3 regions of the Streptomyces sp. NPDC051105 genome follow, and region 1 is predicted to be linked to each of the others. Evidence: riboswitches for the same ligand, from Rfam matches in the RefSeq annotation. Region 1 holds a riboswitch; each other region holds the start of a gene.
What was found. A riboswitch is a leader RNA that binds a small molecule or an ion and turns the genes downstream of it on or off. The one in region 1 is predicted to bind thiamine pyrophosphate.
Positions count from the first base shown of each region.

Region 2: it holds a riboswitch for thiamine pyrophosphate, as region 1 does, so the genes downstream of both, thiC (phosphomethylpyrimidine synthase ThiC) here and thiO (glycine oxidase ThiO) in region 1, are expected to answer to the same signal.
Region 3: it holds a riboswitch for thiamine pyrophosphate, as region 1 does, so the genes downstream of both, AB0N16_RS35130 (thiamine ABC transporter substrate-binding protein) here and thiO (glycine oxidase ThiO) in region 1, are expected to answer to the same signal.

Region 1 is NZ_JBFBBR010000008.1:10,595-15,620, reverse strand. It holds gene thiE (thiamine phosphate synthase) at 1-286, opposite strand, end outside; gene AB0N16_RS20545 (Rv2175c family DNA-binding protein) at 321-686, opposite strand; gene AB0N16_RS20540 (FAD-dependent oxidoreductase) at 934-2,172, opposite strand; TPP riboswitch at 2,302-2,413, shown strand; gene thiO (glycine oxidase ThiO) at 2,411-3,580, shown strand; gene thiS (sulfur carrier protein ThiS) at 3,577-3,777, shown strand; gene AB0N16_RS20525 (thiazole synthase) at 3,781-4,575, shown strand; gene pknB (Stk1 family PASTA domain-containing Ser/Thr kinase) at 4,696-5,026, shown strand, end outside.
Region 2 is NZ_JBFBBR010000006.1:187,543-192,568, reverse strand. It holds gene AB0N16_RS17220 (YibE/F family protein) at 1-1,460, opposite strand, end outside; TPP riboswitch at 1,532-1,709, shown strand; gene thiC (phosphomethylpyrimidine synthase ThiC) at 1,702-3,522, shown strand; partial or broken gene AB0N16_RS17210 (LysR family transcriptional regulator) at 3,774-3,881, shown strand; gene AB0N16_RS17205 (hypothetical protein) at 3,971-4,840, opposite strand; gene AB0N16_RS17200 (metallophosphoesterase) at 5,021-5,026, opposite strand, start outside.
Region 3 is NZ_JBFBBR010000019.1:14,050-19,075, forward strand. It holds gene AB0N16_RS35120 (ABC transporter ATP-binding protein) at 1-304, opposite strand, end outside; gene AB0N16_RS35125 (iron ABC transporter permease) at 304-1,902, opposite strand; gene AB0N16_RS35130 (thiamine ABC transporter substrate-binding protein) at 1,983-3,050, opposite strand; TPP riboswitch at 3,131-3,238, opposite strand; gene rlmN (23S rRNA (adenine(2503)-C(2))-methyltransferase RlmN) at 3,263-4,369, opposite strand; gene AB0N16_RS35140 (hypothetical protein) at 4,757-4,930, shown strand.

The DNA.
Region 1 (5,026 bases):
GGTCGCCCTGGCCGAGGTGGAGCACGTCGGCACCGGCCGCGTGGGCCACGTCCGCGCGGTCGTTGACCGCGAGCAGCTTGCCGTGCCGGGCGCAGGCCTCGGCGAACACGGCGAGGTGCTCCAGCTCCTCGCCGGCCTCCATGCCCTTGTCGCGCAGTTGCACGATGTCGACACCGCCCGCCAGGACCGCGTCCAGGAACCCGGCGAGGTCGCCCCGCTCCTTGCGGGCGTCCGTGCAGAGGTACAGACGGGCGTCGGCCAGCCGGGCCCGGGCGGTGTCGGTCATCGGTGTGTCCCCCGTTGTGTCGGTACTGGCTGCCTCAGACGGCGAGCGCCTGGGCTCGGCGCTTCACCTCCGTACCGCGATTCTCGCTCAGGGCCTGCGCGGGGGTGCCGGGCAGGCTGGCGTCGGGCGTGAACAGCCACTCCAGCATCTCTTCGTCCGTGAAGCCGTCGTCCCGCAGGAGCGTCAAGGTTCCGGACAGGCCCTTGACGACCTTGTCCCCGTCGATGAAGGCGGCGGGGACGTGCAGCGCGCGGTTCTCACCGCGGCGGACGGCGATGAGCTGGCCCTCCTTGACCAGCTGCCGCACGCGCGTCACCTCGACGTCCAGCATCTCTGCGATGTCGGGGACGGTGAGCCAGGCGGGGACGAGAGCATCGATCTTTGCGTCAATCTCGGTCACGGAACAAGGGTAGGCGTTCCGCCGGGTGGGGCGCGATGGGTGGCGCGGGTACGTGTCGGCGGCCGGGTGCGGGAGAGCGGGGAGGCTGGTCGCGGCCACACGGCGGAGCCGCATATGCCCGCGCGGCGGAGCCGCATATGCCCGCGCGGCGGAGGCCCGTATGCCCGCGCGGCGGAGCCGCATATGTCCGCGCGGCGGAGCCGCATATGTCCGCGCGGCGGAGCCGCATATGTCACAGCCCGCGCCCCTAGCGGGACCCCGCGGTCGCGTTCTTCAGCGGGCGGGACGGATCCGCCAGTGCCTCCGCCTCCATTCGGGTGTTCGCCTCGATCAGGCGGCGGCCCTGGGCCAGGTCTCGTGGGCGGCCCACCGCGAGCAGGGCGACCAGGCGGTCCTCGCGGAGCCAGCAGACACTCCAGGCCGGGCCCGTCGGTTCGCCGCGCCAGATCATCCGGTCGGCGACGGCGTGGTGGCCGGCGTACTGCACGAAGCGGCCGAACTGCTCCGACCAGAAGTACGGCACGGGGTCGTAGACCGCGTCGGACTCGCCGAGGATGTTGGCTGCCACCGTACGCGGGCCCTGGAGGGCGTTGTCCCAGTGGTGGACCAGGAGGCGCTCGCCGTAGCGGCCGGACGGGAAGGAGGCGCAGTCGCCGACCGCGTAGACGTCCGGGACGCCGGTGCGGAGCCGGTCGTCGGCGAGCACCTCCCCGTGCGCGCCCAGGTCGATGCCGGAGCCGGCCAGCCAGGCGGTGGCGGGGCGGGCGCCGATGCCGACCACGACCGCGCCGGCGGGCACCCGCGAGCCGTCGTCGAGCACCACCGCGCCGGGTTCGACACCCGCCACGCGCGCGTGCGTGCGCAGTTCGGCGCCGCTGTCGGTGTACCAGGCGGTCATCGGCGCGGCCACCTCCGCCGGGAGCGCTCCCGCGAGCGGGCGGTCGGCGGCCTCCACGACCGTGACCGCGCAGCCGGCCTCCCGGGCCGCGGTGGTGAACTCGGCGCCGATCCAGCCCGCGCCGACCACCACGATGTCGTGCTGCCGGGCGAGCACGGGCCGAAGCCGCTCGGCGTCGTCCAGGGTGCGCAGCAGATGGACGCCGGGCACGCCCTCGGTGCCGGGCAGCGCGATCGGCTCGGCTCCGGTGGCGAGCACCAGGACGTCGTACGGCACCGGCCCGGCCTCGGTGTCCAGCTCACGGTCGGCGGGGCGGACGCCGAGGGCCTCGCGGCCCAGCGCCAGCTCGATGCCGAGCGTCTCGAAGTCGACCTCGAAGGCGGAGCCCTCCGCCTTGCCGAGCAGCACCGCCTTGGAGAGCGGCGGCCGGTCGTACGGCTGATGCGGCTCGGCGCCGATCAGGGTAAGGGTCCCCGTGAACCCCTGCTCACGCAGGGCCACGGCGGTCTGCACCCCGGCCATGCCCGCGCCCACGACGACCACGCGTCGCGTCTGTGACGTGCTCGGTCGCTGCGTCTGCTCGCTCACCTGATCACCATAGACAAGAACGATAGACAACTGACAAAGAGTCAGTCAGGGGGCGTGCTGGGTGACCTGTTCCACACCGCCGGCGCAGGCCGTCTTACCCGGGCGGAGCCTCGCGGTCTAGGGTGGCCGGTAAGCACACGCGGGAGCCCGGACGCACCGGGCTGAGAGGGAGGCTGGCGGCCTCCGACCGTACGAACCTGATCCGGGTCATGCCGGCGAAGGGAGGGGCTGGACGCCCATGTCCGCACATACGTCCGACGTCCTCGTCATCGGGGGCGGAATCATCGGCCTGGTGACGGCCTGGCGGTCCGCGCAGCGCGGGCTCGCCACCGCCGTGGTCGACCCCGCGCCCGGCGGCGGGGCCGCGCAGGTCGCGGCGGGGATGCTGGCCGCGGTCACCGAACTGCACTACGGCGAGCAGACCCTGCTGGGGCTCAACCTGGCCTCCGCCCGCCGCTATCCCGACTTCGCCGCCGAGCTCACCGAGCTGACCGGCCACGACCTGGGCTACCGGCGCTGCGGCACGCTCGCGGTCGCGCTGGACGCCGACGACCGCGCGCATCTGCGCGAGCTGCACGTCCTCCAGCGGCGGTCGGGGCTGGACTCCGAGTGGCTGTCCGGGCGGGACTGCCGGCGCCTGGAGCCGATGCTCGCGCCGGGTGTGCGTGGCGGACTGCGGGTCGACGGCGACCACCAGATCGACCCGCGCCGGCTGGCGGCCGCCCTGGTGGCCGCGTGCGAGCGGGCCGGGGTGGTCTTCCACCGCGACTGGGCCGAGCGCCTGGAGGTGGTACGGGAGCGGGCCACCGGTGCCGTCACGCGCGCGGGTGCGGCGTTGGGTGCCGGACAGGTGGTGCTCGCCGGCGGAAGCCTGAGCGGACGGCTCGCGGGCGTGCCCGACGACGTGCTGCCGCCGGTGCGGCCGGTGAAGGGGCAGGTGCTGCGGCTGACCGTGCCCGCGCGGTACGCGCCGTTCCTCAGCCGGACCGTACGGGCCGTGGTGCGCGGCGGCCATCTCTACCTGGTGCCCCGGGAGAACGGCGAGCTGGTCGTCGGGGCTACGAGCGAGGAGCTGGGCTGGGACACCACGGTCACGGCGGGGGGTGTGTACGAGCTGCTGCGCGACGCGCACGAGCTGGTGCCCGGCATCACCGAGCTGCCGCTGACCGAGACCCGGGCCGGGCTGCGCCCCGGCTCCCCCGACAACGCGCCGCTGCTCGGGCCGACCCGCCTCGACGGGCTGCTGCTGGCCACCGGCCACCACCGCAACGGGGTGCTGCTCACGCCGGTCACGGGAGACGTGATGGCGGAGCTGCTGACCGGCGGTGAGCTGCCGGAAGAGGCCCGTCCGTTCACGCCGAAGCGTTTCGGCCCCGTCCCCGGCGTACTTCTGGAGCAGACCGCATGAACATCTCCGTCAACGGGGAGCGCCGGGAGATCACCCCGGGCACCGCTCTCGACACGCTCGTGAAGTCGATCACGGCGGCGCCGTCCGGGGTGGCCGCGGCGGTCAACGAGACCGTCGTACCGCGCGGGGAGTGGCCGGGTACGGCTCTCACCGAGGGTGACCGCGTGGAAGTCCTGACCGCCGTACAGGGAGGCTGAGCCATGGCCGACGACGCGCTGGTGCTCGGGGGTACGGCCTTCTCGTCCCGGCTGATCATGGGGACCGGGGGTGCGCCCAGCCTCGAGGTGCTGGAGCGGGCGCTGGTGGCGTCCGGGACCGAGCTGACCACGGTCGCGATGCGGCGGGTGGATCCGGGGGTACGGGGCTCCGTGCTGTCGGTCCTCGAACGGCTGGGGATCCGGGTGCTGCCGAACACGGCGGGGTGCTTCACCGCCGGGGAGGCGGTGCTGACGGCCCGGCTGGCCCGGGAGGCGCTGGGCACCTCGATGGTCAAGCTGGAGGTCATCGCCGACGAGCGGACCTTGCTCCCCGACCCGATCGAGCTCCTTGACGCGGCGGAGACGCTGGTCGACGACGGGTTCACGGTGCTGCCGTACACCAACGACGATCCTGTGCTGGCCCGGAAGCTGGAGGACGTGGGGTGCGCGGCGGTGATGCCGCTCGGGTCGCCCATCGGATCCGGGCTCGGGATCCGCAACCCGCACAACTTCCGGCTGATCGTCGAGCACGCGCGCGTGCCGGTGATCCTGGACGCGGGGGCCGGTACGGCGTCCGATGTGGCGCTGGCGATGGAGCTGGGGTGCGCGGGGGTGATGCTGGCGTCCGCCGTGACACGAGCGCAGGATCCCGAGCGGATGGCGTCCGCCATGCGGGCCGGCGTGGAGGCGGGACGGCTGGCCCGGCTGGCCGGCCGGATCCCCTTCCGCCACTTCGCCGAGCCGTCGTCCCCCACGGAGGGCCTGGCCGCCCTGGATCCCGAACGCCCCGCCTTCTGACCGCCGGCCCGGTCGTTCGGGGCGCGCGCAGCAGCGCGCCGCGTCACAGGTGCGCTGCAAGTCGGCGGTGAAATCTGTCTCACCTGTGGGGGTTTCAGCCGGGGCTCGTACACTCTCGGGGTGGATACGACGCTTCAGGACCCCCTCGTCGGGCAGGTGCTCGACGGCCGTTATCGCGTCGACGCGCGGATCGCCGTCGGCGGGATGGCCACGGTCTACCGGGCCCTGGACGTCCGGCTGGACCGGGTGCTCGCGCTGAAAGTGATGCATCCGGCACTCGCCGCCGACGGGTCCTTCGTCGAGAGATTCATCCGGGAGGCCAAGTCGGTCGCCCGGCTGGCCCACCCGAATGTCGTCCAGGTCTTCGACCAGGGGACCGACGGGCCCTACGTGTATCTCGCGATGGAGTACGTCGCCGGGTGCACCCTCCGTGACGTGCTGCGCGAGCGCG
Region 2 (5,026 bases), on a different contig from region 1:
TCCTTGCTCTGCCGGTCGGCCGAGACCACCAGCGCCGCGAGCAGCGTGGTGACCGGCACCGAGGCGACCAGGCCGATCGAGCCGACCAGCGTGCGCACGATCTCCTCGGCGACCAGCTCACTGTTGGCGACCGTCGCCACGCTGCTCTGTGCGATCGAGAAGAGCAGCAGCAGCGGCAGCGCGGCGCCCGCGTAGGCCAGGACGAGAGTGTTGACGACGGAGGCGATGTGGTCCCGGCCGATGCGGATGCCCGCCCGGTACAGCCCGCGCCAGCCCATCGTCGGGTTGGCCTCGTGCAGCTCCCAGACGGCCGATGTCTGGGTCACCGTCACATCGTCCAGGACACCCAGCGAACCGATGATGACGCCGGCCAGCAGCAGACCACTCATGTCGATCGACGGGTACAGGCCGTGGATCAGCCCGGTGTTGTCGTCGGTGTTGCCGGTGAGCGCGGCCCAGTCGATGAACTCCGAGCCGAGGACGCCGATCAGGCACAGCGAGACCAGCGTGCCGAGCACCGCCACCGAGGTCCGGGCCGACAGGCCGTGGCACATGTACAGGGCGATCAGCATGATGGCGCTGGACCCGACCACCGCCACCAGCAGCGGATTCGAGCCCTGCAGGATCGCGGGCAGGATGAACAGGGTCAGCACCAGGAAGCTGACGGCCAGCGCGACCAGCGCCATCACACCACGCAGCCGGCCCACCACGACGACGGCGAGTGCGAAGATCCCGGCCAGCAGGGCCATCGGGAACTTCCGGTTCACGTCGGTGACCGAGTACTGCAGGTCCTTGGGCGCCGAGGGCTCGTACGCGACCACGACCTTCTCGCCCTCGTCCAGCTGACGTGACTGATCGGGCTGCACGATCTCGGTGAACGTGCGGCCCTTGTCCTTGCCGGTGTCGACCCGGACCGTGGCCTTCTTGCAGGTGCCGTCCTCCTCCTGCTTCGCGGAGCTGCCCTCCGAGGTGGAGGTGTCGCCGGTCGAGCTGTCCCCGGAAGCGTTGACCGACTTGCAGCTGACCGAGACGACCTTGGTGACCGTGGCCGCCTGCGTCTGCCGGTCGAAGCCGACGCCGGTGCGCTCGTGCGACGGGGCGCCACCGGGCCAGAGCACCACGAGGCCGACGACGACCGCGGCGGTGAAGGGGATGAGGATCGCCGCGATGACCTTGCGCAGATGCTTGGAGACCGGCGCGGCGGGGCCGTGGCTGTGCGAGTGACCGTGCCCGCCGCCTGACCCGGAGCCGCCCTGGCCGGATCCCTGGCCGGGCGGGTGGCCGAGAGTATGGCCGTCGTCGTGACTGTGGGCGTGCCCCTGGTCGTACTGGTGGCCCTGCCCGTGGTCGTGTCCGTCACCGGCACCATGGCCCCCGTGGCCGGTTCCGCCGCCCTGTGCGGCGCCGTTGCCGCGCCTTGGGTCGGGGGGCGGATAGGGGTGCTGCTGTGTCGTGGTCACCGCCCGATCATCGCAAGAACGGCAGGGGCCCTCTGTTCACCGCGCCCGAATTGACGCTAGCGTGGAGGCACCTTTGCACACGCGGGAGCTCGGAGCACCGGGCTGAGAGGGCGCTGACCTCCGTATTCGCGATGTTCCACGTGGAACGAGTGATGTTTCACATGAAACGCCGCCTGACGGAAGCCGCTGCGTCGACCGCCGAACCTGTTACCGGGTAATGCCGGCGTAGGGAGTAGGTCTCATGGCCAACAAGGACGTACGCACGCCTGCCTTCAGCCAGGACGAACAGCCCATTGCGGGCGAAACCCCCCAAGGAGCAGGGAAGTCCATCGGCTGGCACAAGGGGTATGTCGAGGGTTCGCGCCCCGACCTTCGGGTGCCGGTCCGTCAGGTGCATCTCACCAACGGGCAGTCGGTCACGCTCTACGACACCTCCGGCCCGTACACCGATCCGCTCGTCGAGACCGACGTCCGCAGGGGCCTGCCGCCGCTGCGGGAGAACTGGATCATCGCCCGCGGCGACACCGCCGAGTACGCGGGCCGCCCCGTCCGTCCCGAGGACGACGGGATCAAGCACACCTCGCCGCGTGGCGGGCTGCGCAACCTGGACGCGGTCTTCCCGGGCCGCCCGCGCCAGCCGCGCCGCAGCCGGGACGGCGAGGCGGTCACACAGCTCGCGTACGCCCGCCGGGGTGAGGTCACCCCGGAGATGGAGTACGTCGCCATCCGGGAGAACGTCTCCCCCGAAGTCGTCCGTGAGGAGATCGCGGCGGGACGGGCCGTGCTGCCGGCCAATGTCAACCACCCGGAGATCGAGCCGATGATCATCGGCAAGCGGTTCCTGGTGAAGGTCAACGCCAACATCGGCAACTCCGCGGTGACTTCCTCCATCGAGGAGGAGGTGGAGAAGATGACCTGGGCAACCCGCTGGGGCGCCGACACGGTCATGGACCTCTCCACCGGACGCAACATCCACACCACGCGCGAGTGGGTGCTGCGCAACTCCCCCGTCCCCATCGGCACGGTTCCGCTCTACCAGGCCCTGGAGAAGGTCGACGGCCGGGCCGAGGAGCTGACCTGGGAGATCTACAGGGACACAGTCGTCGAACAGGCCGAGCAGGGCGTGGACTACATGACCGTCCACGCGGGAGTGCGCCTGCCGTATGTGCCGCTCACCGCCCACCGCAAGACCGGCATCGTTTCGCGCGGCGGGTCGATCATGGCGGCCTGGTGCCTCGCGCACCACAAGGAATCGTTTCTGTACGAGAACTTCGAGGAACTCTGCGAGATTCTCGCCGCTTACGACGTCACCTACTCGCTGGGTGACGGCCTGCGCCCGGGCTCCATCGCGGACGCCAACGACGAGGCTCAGTTCGCGGAGTTGCGCACGCTCGGGGAACTCAACCGGATCGCGAAGCGTTTCCATGTACAGACGATGATCGAGGGCCCGGGCCATGTCCCGATGCACAAGATCAAGGAGAACATCGACCTTCAGCAGGAGATCTGCGATGAAGCTCCGTTCTATACGCTCGGCCCGCTGACCACGGACGTCGCGCCGGCGTACGACCACATCACCTCCGGTATCGGTGCCGCGATGATCGCCTGGTGGGGCACGGCGATGCTCTGCTACGTCACGCCCAAGGAGCACCTCGGCCTGCCCAACCGCGACGACGTCAAGACCGGCGTGATCACCTACAAGATCGCCGCCCACGCGGCCGACCTCGCCAAGGGCCACCCGGGTGCGCAGGAGTGGGACGACGCGCTGTCCGACGCCCGCTTCGAGTTCCGGTGGGAGGACCAGTTCAATCTCGCCCTGGATCCGGACACGGCCCGCGAGTTCCACGACGAGACGCTTCCGGCGGAGCCGGCGAAGACGGCCCATTTCTGCTCCATGTGCGGGCCGAAGTTCTGCTCGATGAAGATCAGCCACAGCATCACGGAGCGGTTCGGTGCTGGGGCGGCTGAGGGGGTGTCTCCCGAGGAGGTTGCGGAGGGGATGCTCCAGAAGTCGAAGGAGTTCGCGGCCAGCGGAAACCGGGTGTATCTGCCGCTGGCGGAGTGAGTTCCTGGCCGAGGTGCCGGTCCGGGTTGTCGGACACCCTGGACCGACGCCGTCGGCTCGGTCACCCTTCGGCGTCCTGCGGGTACCAGCGCAGCTCCACCGCGTTGCCGTCCGGGTCGCGGAGGTAGACCTGCGGATCCGGTCTCATGAGTGACTGGATGGGGGTGCCTTCCATGATCGGCCGGGGGGCGAGCCATCAAGGCGTGATCGGCATACGACCGTTGAGCCGGATTAAGCGCCGAGGTGGGCTCATGCTGGAGCGACTGGAGACCGAGATCTTCCTGACGCTTGCCGAGGAACTGCACTTCGGGCGGACCGCCGAGGTGTTGGGGATCACGACCGGGCGGGTGCGCCAGATGACTCCGCGAGCGCTCTGCCGGTCGGCTTCGCGTCCGTGTCTCGTGACCGGGTGTCCGGCTTGCGCCCCCGGGCGGGGGCGCAAGCCGGGTTATTCCGGCTGGTGTTCCGGGCCTCCGAAGTCCGGGCTGGTGTAGTCCGGGCTCGTGAAGCTCGGCCGGGCGGTGGGTGCGGTGCCGTCGTCGGTGCTGAAACCGGGACGGTCGTAGCCGAGACGCGGCATCCGGCCCCCCGGGGCCGACGGCGTCGTAGGGCGCAGTCCGGCCGTGCCGGGTTCGGTGGCCAGAGCTTCCCGCAGGAAGGGGAGGATGCCGCGCTCCAGCAGGGCGTCCCGCCAGGCGTCCCTGGCCTTGGCCACCTCCCCACCGGGTTCACCGTAGGCTCCGGCCTCCAGCGAGGGACTGTTGCGCAGTGCGGTGAGCAGCAGCCCGGTGCCGGCCATGAGGATGGCGGCCGCGGTCACGACGCCGAAGACCCAGCCCGCGGTGAGCATGGTCTGGGCGAACGCCGGAGCCGGGTCCAGCATCTTCAGGGCGTAGCCGACGAGCAGGAAGATCGCGGCGGCGGTACCGGCGAGCACGGGCGCCAGGACCAGGGCGAGCGCGAAGCCGCCGGCGCCGGTGGTCTCGGCGGCCTCGCCGAGGGTGGTGGCGAGCCCCATCGCACCGCCCGTGGCCGACTCCGCGGAGTCGGCCTCATGGACGGTGGCCGGGGTGGACCGCGCCGGATTGCGCAGTTCCTCGCGGACCTTCACATAGTGCTGGTACTCGGTCGCCGCGGCCGCCGCTATCAGTGCGGTGGCGTTGAGCGCCATGGTGCGCAGCTGTTCGGAGTTCAAATGCTGGCCGGAACCGGCCAGTTCGGGACGGTAAGGGGCGGAGCGCAGCGCCTCATCGAGGATCCGCTCGTATTCCTGGCGGTCCTCGCTGTGCAGGTGCTGCGGAACGCTGTTCATGTGCATCCCCCGATGCTCCGTAGGGCTTGGGGCTCGCACGCCAGCGAGCCGTCGGGCAGAAACGGAGGGGAGCCTGCTACGGATAAACCGATGGTAGAGCCGTTAAGGCACGCGGTGACAGGGGGTTGCCGGAAATTGGGGGTGGCCCGCGTGTGACATCGGGGTACAGAACAGCGTGCCGAACGCTCAGAC
Region 3 (5,026 bases), on a different contig from region 1:
TCCGGAGCCCGAAGGCCACGTTCCCGCCCACGTCCCGCTGCGGGAACAGCTGATGGTCCTGGAACATCAGCCCGACCCCCCGCCGATGGGCCGGTACCCGCGTCTGATCCTGTCCGTCGAGCAGCACCCGCCCCTCGTCCGGCGGTCGCAGACCCGCCACCACCCGCAGCAGCGTCGACTTGCCGCTCCCGCTGGGCCCGAGCACACACACCACCTCGTGCTCGGCGACCTGGAGGTCCACGGCGTCGAGCACGGGCCGCCCGCCGAACCGCACGGTGGCCTGCTCCAGTTCGAGAAGCGGCATCAGAACTCCCCCGTTCGGTCGGTCCGCAGCCGCTCCAGCACCAGCAGCGCCACCGCGCACACCACCATCAGAATCGTGGAAAGGGCCATCGCCTGGCCGTAGTTGAGATCACCGGGGCGGGACAGCAACCGCGCCACGGCCACCGGCAGCGTCGGGTTGTCCGGCCGCGCGATGAACACCGTCGCCCCGAACTCCCCCAGCGACACCGCGAAGGCGAACCCGGCCGCGACCAGCAACGCCCGCCGCACCATCGGCAGATCGACCTCCCGCCACACCCGCCACGGTGAGGCCCCGAGTACGGCCGCCGCCTCCCGCAGCCGTTCGTCCACGGCACGCAGCACGGGCAGCATGGTCCGTACGACGAACGGCACCCCGACCAGTGCCTGTGCGAGCGGCACCAGGATCCAGGACTGCCTGAGGTCCAGCGGCGGCTTGTCGAGGGCGATCAGGAACCCGAAGCCGACGGTCACCGCGGACACCCCGAGCGGCAGCATCAGCAGCGCGTCGAAGCCCCGTACCAGCCGCCCCGCGTCCCGCCGGGCCAGCGCGGCGGCTGCGAGGCCGCCGATCACCACGGCGATGGCGGTGGCCGCGACGGCGTATTCGAGTGAATTGACCACCGACTGGACGGGCGCGACCAGGAAGGTGCCCCCGTCGGCGGCGCCCAGCGCCCGGTAGTAGCCGAACCCCCCGTCGAGCGACCGCCGTACCAGCACGGCCAGCGGCAGCACGAGGAGTACGGCGACGGTGGCGAGGACCCCGCCGAGCAGTGCCCACTGCCCCGCCCCGCGCGGCCGGCGTGCCGTCACCGACGGGTCCACCAGCCGCAGCGCGCTCTCCCGCCGCCGTACCGTCCACGCGTGCACGGCGAGGATCGCACCGACCGCGACGAACTGCACGATCGTGAGGACGGCTGCCGTGGAGAGGTCGAAGATCTCGGAGGTCTGCCGGTAGATCTCCACTTCGAGGGTGGAGAAGGTCGGCCCGCCGAGGATCTGGACCACCCCGAAGGAGGTGAAGGTGAACAGGAAGACCATCAGCGCGGCGGCGGCCACGGCGGGCGCCAGCGCGGGCAGGGTGACCTTCCGCCAGGCGCCCAGCGGCGAGTCGCCGAGCATCCGCGCGGCCTCCTCCTGCCGAGGGTCCAGTTGGGCCCACAGTCCGCCCACGGTCCGTACGACGACCGCGTAGTTGAAGAAGACGTGCGCGAGCAGGATGGCCCAGACGGTGGTGTCCAGTCGTACGCCCCACAGTTCGTCCAGCAGTCCGCCGCGGCCGACCAGGGCCAGGAACGCCGTACCGACCACCACCGTCGGCAGCACGAAGGGCACCGTGACCACGGCCCGCAGCACCTGCTTGCCCGGGAAGTCCAGGCGGGCGAAGACATAGGCGGCCGGCAGCGCCACCAGCAGGGTGAGCGCGGTGGAGGCGAGCGCCTGCCAGGTGGTGAACCACATGACGTGCCGGATGTCGGACTCCCCGACGACCTCGGCGATCCGCCCGAACCGCCACACCCCGTCGACCTTCAGCCCGCGCGTGACGATCGCCGCGACCGGCCACGCGAAGAAGACCGCGAAGAACGCGACGGGCACGAGCATCAGCCCGAGCCGTGCCGCCCTCCCGCGCCTGCCGGCTGCTTGAGCACGAGCCGCTTGAGCACGATCTGCTTGAGTACGCGCTACTTGAGTACGAGTGACGTCCACGTCTTGACCCACTGGTCACGGTTGGCGGCGATCTTGTCGGGCGCCATGGTCTCGGGGTCCTTCGCGGCGGGACCGTACTTGGTGAACTCGGCGGGCACAGCGGCCCCCTTGACCACCGGGTACACGAACATGTTCAACGGCATGTCCTCCTGGAACTCCTTGGAGACCAGGAAATCGACGAACGCCTTGCCGCCCTTGGTGTTCTTGGCATTGCTCAGCAGCCCGGCGAACTCGATCTGACGGAAGCAGGTGCCGGTCGCGACGCCGGTGGGAGCGGTGCTGGGTTTCGGGTCGGCGTAGATGACCTCGGCGGGCGGGGAGGACGCGTACGACACGACGAGCGGCCGGTCGCCCTTCGCCTTCTTGCCGCCCGCCGAACCGGAGAACTCCTCGTTGTAGGCCTGCTCCCAGCCGTCGACGACCTTGACGCCGTTGTCCTTGAGCTTCTTCCAGTAGCCCTGCCATCCCTCATCCCCATACTCCGCGGCGGACCCGAGCAGGAAGCCGAGCCCCGGCGAGGACGTGGCCGCGTTCTCGGTGACGAGGAGGTTCTTGTACTGCGGCTTGACGAGGTCGGCGTAGGACGTGGGCGGGGTCAGCTTGTGCGCGCTGAAGTAGGCCTTGTCGTAGTTGACGCAGATGTCGCCGTAGTCGATGGGGGTGACCCGGTGCTTGCCCGCGTCGAGTTGGTAGTCCGTGCCGACCTGGTCGAGGCCCTTTGCCTGGTACGGCTGGAAGAGACCGTTGTCGAGGGCGCGGGAGAGCAGGGTGTTGTCGACGCCGAAGAAGACGTCGCCCTGCGGGTTGTCCTTGGTCAGGATCGCCTTGTTGACGGCCTGGCCGGCGTCGCCGTCCTCGAGGACGTTCACCTTGTAGCCGGACTGCTTCTCGAAGTCCTGGAGCACGCTCTTGGAGACGGCCCATGAGTCGTGGCTGACCAGGGTGACGGTCTTGGAGTCGGTCTCGGTACCCGACGACGAACACGCGGACAGCGTGACGAGGCCGAGTCCCACGGCCGCGGCCAAGAAGGTCTTGGTGTGCACTGGTGTTTTCCTCCTGGGGTGGACCAGGAAGAGACGCGGCCCCGCCCAGAGGATCTGATCTTCTGGGCAGGGCGCAACAGCTTGAGTGATGACCGAACTTCCTACCCAGAATGACCTGGGCGAGGTTCAGAGGGTCTGCGGCCCGGTTGCCGCACTCTCAGCGCTGTGGCGCTCCCCTGTCGGAATATGAAGATGTACCTACGGCCCTCAGATTACCGCTCGGTGGCCGCGAGCTGACCGCAGGCTCCGTCGATCTCCTGACCACGGGTGTCCCGGACGGTGACGGGTACACCGTGCGCGGCGATCGCCTCGACGAACGCCTTCTCGTCCTCGGGCCGGGAGGCGGTCCACTTCGAGCCCGGCGTCGGGTTCAGCGGGATGAGGTTGACGTGGACGGGCTTGCCCTTGAGCAGGCGGCCCAGCCGGTCCCCGCGCCACGCCTGGTCGTTGATGTCGCGGATGAGGGCGTACTCGATCGACAGCCGCCGCCCGCTCTTCTCGACGTACTCGAACCCGGCGTCGAGCACCTCGCGTACCTTCCACCGCGTGTTCACGGGGACGAGGGTGTCGCGCAGCTCGTCGTCGGGAGCGTGCAGGGAGATCGCGAGCCGGCACTTGAGTCCCTCGTCGGCGAACCGGTGGATGGCCGGCACGAGCCCGACCGTCGACACGGTGATCCCGCGCTGCGAGAGACCCAGCCCGTCCGGAGCCGGGTCGGTCAGCGCCCGGATGGCGGTGACGACCCGCTTGTAGTTGGCGAGCGGCTCGCCCATCCCCATGAACACGATGTTGGAGAGCCGCGCCGGACCACCGGGCACCTCCCCGTCCCGCAGCGCCCGCATCCCGTCCACGATCTGGTGGACGATCTCCGCGGTGGACAGATTCCGGTCGAGGCCCGCCTGCCCGGTCGCGCAGAACGGGCAGTTCATCCCGCACCCCGCCTGCGAGCTGATGCACATGGTCACCCGGTCCGGGTAGCGCATCAGCACGGACTCGACGAGCGTGCCGTCGAACAACCGCCACAGCGTCTTGCGCGTCGTCCCCTCGTCGGTCGACAGATGCCGGACGACGGTCATCAGCTCGGGGAACAGCGCGTCCCGCAGCCGGTCCCGGGAGCCGGCCGGGATGTCCGTCCACTGCTCGGGCTCGTGCGCGTACCGCGCGAAGTAGTGCTGCGCGAGCTGGTTGGCACGGAACGGCTTCTCACCGATCTCGGCCACCGCGTCCTTGCGCTCGGCAGGCGTGAGGTCGGCAAGATGCCGCGGCGGCTTCTTGGCTCCGCGCGGCGCGACAAAGGTAAGTTCTCCGGGCTTAGGCATGGCTGTACCAGTGTCGCAGATCCAATTGGGTGACCTGGGGCCACGGCTCGCGAGGGCTGTCGTCGGTAGGCGCTACCAGTCGTGACTGAGCGGCTTCGGACGGCCCGGAGTCGGCCCGGCCGAGGGGGCTGCGCGTCCCGGCCGAGCTGCCACGGTCGTCGTTGCGGTCCACTTACGCGGAGTGGACCGTCCGTGGCGATACGTGCCGCCGCGACGAAGGCGTCGAGGCGATCATTCGGGCGGAAGCGGATCTGGGATCCGAATCGACGGGCGTCTCCCCGCCGGGTCCGTGGGACCCCGGCCGTCCGTCACCAGCACATCCCACCGGGGCTTTTCCCCTTTGTCCGGAGGGGCACACGGTCAGTGAGACCCCACGGAGGTGCCGAGATGAGCGCCGGAGAACGGGCCAAGGCAAAGGCCGAACAGATCGTCGGAAAGACCGTGCGGAAGGCGGCCCACGCGGTGCACAAAGAGACCCTCGCGGCAAAGGGTGCCGCTCTCGAGACACGGGGCAAGTTGCGGGGCGCGAAAGAACAGGCCAGGGGCTCCTTCAAGCGCTGACCGCGCTACCCGTCAGATACCCATCGGGTGACCTGCGACCGTCGCTCCGGACGGCCGTCGCCGACCGCGCCGCAGATGACCCCAGCGGGAGATCGC